2 regions of the Abyssisolibacter fermentans genome follow, and region 2 is predicted to be linked to the other one. Evidence: riboswitches for the same ligand, from Rfam matches in the RefSeq annotation. Region 2 holds a riboswitch; the other holds the start of a gene.

Region 1 (3,223 bases), on a different contig from region 2:
TTAGGAAGAAATACTATAGCTGTAATATCTGATATGGATCAACCATTAGGTAATGCTGTAGGCAATATTTTAGAAGTAAAAGAAGCTATTGATACATTGAAGGGAAGTGGACCTGAAGATTTAACAAAATTATGTATAACTTTAGGTACATATATGCTGTTGCTTGGTGGTGTTGCAAATGATACTGAAGCTGCAAGAAACATGATTGAGCAAACTATTGAAACAGGTGCTGGTTTAAGAAAGCTTAGAGAATTTATTAAAGCACAAGGTGGAGATACAAAGTATATAGATGATTTAGATGCTTTTGAACAAGCAAAATATATATACAAAGTTAAAGCAAAGGATAAAGGTTATGTTAATCATATCAAAGCTGATGATATAGGCAGAGCGGCATTAATTTTAGGTGCAGGTAGAGAGACAAAAGAATCTCAAATAGATTTAACAGTAGGAATATATTTAAACAAAAAAGTAGGAGCAGAAGTTGAAAAAGGCGAAATAATAGCAATCATACATGCAAATGATATGGATAAAGCAAGAGAAGCAGAAAGAATGATACTAGATGCATACAAAATATCAAATGACAAAGTTAAGCCAAATAAGCTTATAAAGGGAATTGTAACAAAAAACAAAATAATAAGATATTAAAAAAATTAGGTTGAATAACCTAATTTTTTAGTAGGTAAAAAAAACTACATATTATCGAATGTAAAGGTCTATCAATATCTATAAATCGTACTACTGTGATAATTAAAAAATTATACTTTTAAAGTTAAAAGTGTTATTTGCTCGTCTCAATAAATTATAGAAACTATTTATGATTGCATAATTTCTGAAAACGGTTTTGAAATTTGTGAAAATTAATTAAAATAGAAACGATAATATAAAAAAATTACAAATAATAAAAAAAATAACACATATAACAAACAATTCATGATATAATAATTAAAATAAGTTTTTTTATTAAAAATAAATATGAAAGGTAGTGATTAAATGAGGAAGTTAACTAAAAAAGTAGTAACTACTAATGTCATTGGTAGAGGAACAAATGGTTGCTTATGTGTTTGTTGTTCATATGAGGATTTTAACCATACTTATTATATTCCAAATTATGCTTAAAGTTATTTGTAGTTAATCAGTTTCTTTATTTTAGATTATTCAAAATATTTAATAAAATCTATTGACAATATATTATTATACTGTTATAGTGTATTAAACGAATTAAATAGTAATGTGTTACAGAGGCCGCAGGAGTCATTAGTATTGCTTTAAGCAAGAAAGGGGTTACTGCCGAAACGTACAAGATGTTTGGTATTTTGTATGTTGGGACTATGTTGAATAAATATGGTACTGTCTATTGAGAATCACCCAGTTTTCTATAGGAGTGCTGTTTCACATTAGGGTAAGAGAATAGGTTATTTGTGTATGCAAAAGTCTTGAGTTCTTTTACTCGAGGCTTTTTTCTTTTACTTTAAAGAAAATAAAAGTTAGCTTTTAGTTATTATAATGTGAAAAGTATAAATGAGTGATGAAATATATAACGAGTATTTTGGTATATGTGATAAATAACATACAGGTCATAATGTAACGATTTAAATCACTAAAGATAACGAAAGCGGTGATGATATGGAAAGGGTAGTAATGAAGTATGGAGGAACATCAGTTGGTACCATTGAGAAAATTAAAGCTGTAGCTAGGAGAGTTATTAAACAAAAAAAACAAGGAAAAAATGTTGTAGTAGTTGTATCAGCTATGGGTAAAACTACAGATAAATTAATAAAAATGGCTAAACAAATCTCAAATGTACCTAATTCTAGAGAAATGGATGTGTTAATTTCAACTGGTGAACAGCAGTCAATAGCACTTTTATCAATGGCAATCGAAGAAGAAGGATATAAGGCTATATCGCTTACGGGATTTCAAGCTGATATAAAAACAAAGGGAGCTCATACTAAAAATGTGATAACTGAGATAAACACACAAAAACTTGAAAAGTACTTAGATCAAGATTATGTAGTTGTTGTTGCTGGATTTCAAGGAATAAATGAAAGTGGTGAAATTACTACGCTTGGTAGAGGTGGCTCAGATACTACGGCAGTTGCATTAGCAGCAATGTTAAAATGTTCTTGTGAGATTTATACAGATGTAGATGGTATATATACTGTTGACCCAAGAGTGTATCAGAAAGCTAAAAAGTTAGAAACAATATCTTACGAAGAAATGATGGAGATGTCCAGTTTAGGAGCTGGAGTTTTAGAAACAAGAGCTGTACAGTTAGGTAAAAATTATAATGTTCCAATAATGGTTGCCTTTAATACAGGAGAAATAGCAGGAACTTATATAAGGGAGTTGGATAATATGGAAGAGAAAGGAGTAACAGGTTTATCAGTTTGCGAAGGTATTTTAATGATTACAGTTGATAATATATACTACAAGCCACAAAATATATCTAGATTGTTTGAAATACTTGCAGAAAATCATATTAATATAGACATGATAAGTCAAACAGCACCAAAGAAAGGGATGGTTAGTGTATCATTTACATGTAATGCAGATGATAGGTTTAATGTAGAAAAAGTATTAACCACATATAGTGCTAATATGAATGATGTTGAATATACTATAGATGAAGATCTTATTAAGATTTCTTTAGTAGGTGTTGGTATGATGAATCAATCAGGTGTAGCAGCTAATATTTTTAAAGCTTTTTCCGAAAATAATATTGAGTTTAAGCAAGTAACAACATCAGAAATAAGTGTTTCTTATGCATTAAATAAAAGTGATATGCTTAGAGCAGTAAACAGCTTAGCAAGAGCATTTAATTTATAGAAGTAACACGGTAAAGGAAAAAATCATTATTAATTCAAGGAAATTTACCCCGTTACACATAAATAGATGTTATTATTATATATTATAGATTTAAGTTGAATATATGGAGGTTGTTAAAATGAAAAAAGCAAATATTGCAATAGTTGGCGCTACAGGAATGGTTGGAAGAACTTTTATTAAAGTTTTAGAAGAAAGAGATTTTCCAGTTAATAATATATACTTTTTCGCTTCAGCAAAGTCAAAAGGCAGCAAGATAATGTTTAACGGTGAAGAGTATACAGTTGAGGAGCTTACAACAGAATCCTTTGATAGAGATATTGATATAGCTTTGTTCTCAGCTGGGGGAGATATAAGTAAAAAATTTGCTCCTATAGCTAAAGAAAAAGGTGTTACAGTT
Region 2 (3,223 bases):
AAAAACTTCAAGCATTTCTTCATTAATACTATTGTTAATATTAAGTCCACCATCTTGTTTTAAATATCCGATAGTAGTATTTTTCTTAAGAAATATTTGACCTGTTTCTGGTAGAAGTTCACCTGATATTATTCTTAATATTGTAGATTTACCAGCACCATTAACGCCAATTAATCCTATTTTTTCTGCTTTCTCTATTTTCATATTTATTTTATTAAGCAAAGTTTCTCCTCCAAAACTTATACCTATATCGTTCAACTGTAAAATCATTTATATCATCTCCTAATTAAGAGTAAAGAGTCTAATTCTTATTTTTAGACTTTCATACATAAAAAAAGAAAGAGAACATAAAATTCCCTTTCCTTAATACTTAAATTATAATTATATTATTATAAAATAGAAAAAGAGTATTTAATGTACTTAATGAAAATTCTTAAATTGATTTAACTTAAATTGCAAATCAATCAAATAATAAGAATTTTACACTTATACACTAAAATACTCTTAATGTATTTATATTAGATAATATGTTTAATAAAACTTTTATTGTGTTTAAATCATATTTTTAGACAACAAAAAAAGAGCAAGTGTACTATTTATGAAAATTCTTATCAAATTGATTTAGCTAAAAAAGGGCATAGTCCCGCCTTAGTTAAATTAAATCAATTGTAAGAACATCATATCTGTACATTAAAACTCTCAACTCCTTAAATTAATAATATAATAATAACCTAATATTAACATATTTAAAACTTATATGTCAAGATGAAAATTTATATACATGCACCTATTGGCTTGAGGAGAAGTATACAAAAAATTCTAAAAGGATTAGAAAATCAAAGCTTATTTATTGCTGTTGCTGTTCCTATATGCCTTATTTTAGTATTAATATTTGCACTACAATTAAGATAGTTGAATGTAGAGCGGTGAGTGTATTATATTCTTAATAGCATTTATGTATGGTAGTATCAGCATATACTATTTACAAAATTAAACATGGAATAACTTAACAAATTTAATGCGACATTTAATATTGCAATTTATAAAAAAGAGAAATTTAGCAAAAAATATTGACAAATGTCAAATAATATTATAATATATAAAACATAATTTAATAAGACCTCGCTTTTGAAGTGAGGTAGAGGCGCGACGTTTAACAGACCTTAGTGGAGTTTGAGGAGCTTTGATACTAAGGGATAGGAAATATCGCCGAAGCTTATAATACCCTCAAGTATTATTTGCTGGGTCTACGGTTAATAGCTGTAGGACTGTCTCAATAAATATCTCGGTTTATTGAGTTGTACTATCTCATTTGAGAAAGAAGAGGCTATATGGGGAACTATGTATATAGGGACATGAGCTTACTTCATGTCTTTTTTGTTTGCCTAAATCTCTATAACAACTTGACAACACAGTGCAACACATACGAAACGTAGGTATTTAACTAAATAATAAAAAGGAGAGATTTAGAATGAAAAAAGGAATAGTATTAATGATTATAATGGCACTATTAGTTATGCCATTAGCAGGATGTGGATCTAGCAATACAGATACAGAGAGCCAAAAAAGTGAAGTGTTTAGAGTAGGTCTTGAAGCAGGATATGCTCCTTTTAACTGGACACAAACAGGCGATTCAAATGGTGCTGTTAAAATTGATGGTGCTGCAGAATACGCAGGTGGATATGATGTAGAGATGGCAAAGAAAATCGCTAAAGGTTTAGGAAAAGAATTAGTGATTGTTAAGGTTGAATGGGATGGACTTGTACCAGCATTATTATCTGGCAAGATTGATGCTATTGTTGCTGGAATGTCACCAACAGAAAAACGTAAAGAAACAATAGATTTTACAGATAACTATTATAAATCAGATTTAGTTATGATTGTTAAGAATGGTGGAAAGTATGAAGGAGCTACTTCTATTCAAGATTTTGAAGGAGCAAAGATAACTGCTCAATTAAACACATTCCATTATTCTGTAATTGATCAAATAGAAGGTGTAGTTAAAGAGCAAGCTATGGATAATTTCCCAGCTATGAGAGTTGCTCTTGAATCTGGAATGATTGATGGATATATTTCAGAGCGTCCAGAAGGAGTAAGTGCAGAAACAGCAAATGAGAATTTCAAAATGATTGAATTTAGTGATGGATTTGTTACATCTGAGGATGATACTGCAATAGCTGTAGGAGTTAAAAAAGGCAGTGAATTAACTAAAAAAATAAATGAGATATTAAAAGGTATTTCTGTAGAAGAACAAAAAAGTATAATGGACGATGCAGTTAAGAATCAACCAGCAGTTAATTAATTTTAAACCGGGTGCATTTTTGATGCAACCGGTTTTATCGTAATAAAGGAGGTAAGCTATGAGTTTAGATTGGATATCAAGAATTATAACAGAAAACTGGCCAATGTTTATTCGTGGAGCTGGCGTAACACTCTTGATTTCTATTATCGGTACTGTTTTAGGCTCTATAATTGGTTTATTAGTAGGTGTGGTTCGTACTACACCAATGCCTGAAAAAGGTTTAAAGAGAATAATTCTTAAATTTGCTAATATTATTTTTTCAATTTATATAGAGTTCTTTAGAGGAACACCTATGATAGTTCAAGCTATGGTAATTTACTATGGATCTGCTTTAGCATTCGATATTCATATGAATAAACTAGCAGCGGCAATTTTTATTGTATCTGTTAATACAGGAGCATATATGTCAGAAATTGTTCGTGGAGGTATTGTTTCCATTGATAAGGGGCAATTTGAAGCAGCTCACGCGATAGGAATGAATCATATACAAACTATGATGAACGTTGTACTGCCACAAGTAATAAGAAATATACTGCCAGCAACAGGAAATGAATTTGTTATAAATATAAAAGATACTTCAGTGCTTAACGTAATTTCAGTAACAGAATTATATTTCCAAACGAAATCAATTGCAGGAAACAATTTTAGATATTTTGAATCATTCTTTGTTGCTTGTATTTTATATTTTATAATGACTTTTACTATAACAAGAATTTTACGTTATATCGAAAAGAAAATAGATGGAGAAGATCATTATATTATGTGCGGTAATCAAATGCAAGTAGAAACGCCTGAAGATATGTTGCACAAGACGGAGAATAAAGGTAATTAATTTTAAACAAAGGAGGTTAAGTATGGAAAAGATAATAGATATACGACATTTAAGCAAGTCTTTTGGCTCACATGAAGTATTAAGAGATA

What was found. Region 2 has a riboswitch for lysine ahead of AYC61_RS07980 (transporter substrate-binding domain-containing protein). Riboswitches for the same ligand answer to the same signal wherever they lie in the genome.
Region 1: it holds a riboswitch for lysine, as region 2 does, so the genes downstream of both, AYC61_RS16055 (aspartate kinase) here and AYC61_RS07980 (transporter substrate-binding domain-containing protein) in region 2, are expected to answer to the same signal.

The regions. Positions count from the first base shown of each region.
Region 1 covers NZ_LOHE01000080.1:76,049-79,271, forward strand. The annotation lists gene AYC61_RS16050 (pyrimidine-nucleoside phosphorylase) at 1-645, shown strand, start outside; gene AYC61_RS22115 (hypothetical protein) at 991-1,116, shown strand; lysine riboswitch at 1,229-1,395, shown strand; gene AYC61_RS16055 (aspartate kinase) at 1,624-2,826, shown strand; gene AYC61_RS16060 (aspartate-semialdehyde dehydrogenase) at 2,945-3,223, shown strand, end outside.
Region 2 covers NZ_LOHE01000050.1:9,667-12,889, forward strand. The annotation lists gene AYC61_RS07975 (ABC-F family ATP-binding cassette domain-containing protein) at 1-270, opposite strand, end outside; gene AYC61_RS21565 (hypothetical protein) at 766-912, shown strand; lysine riboswitch at 1,132-1,314, shown strand; gene AYC61_RS07980 (transporter substrate-binding domain-containing protein) at 1,517-2,302, shown strand; gene AYC61_RS07985 (amino acid ABC transporter permease) at 2,361-3,134, shown strand; gene AYC61_RS07990 (amino acid ABC transporter ATP-binding protein) at 3,157-3,223, shown strand, end outside.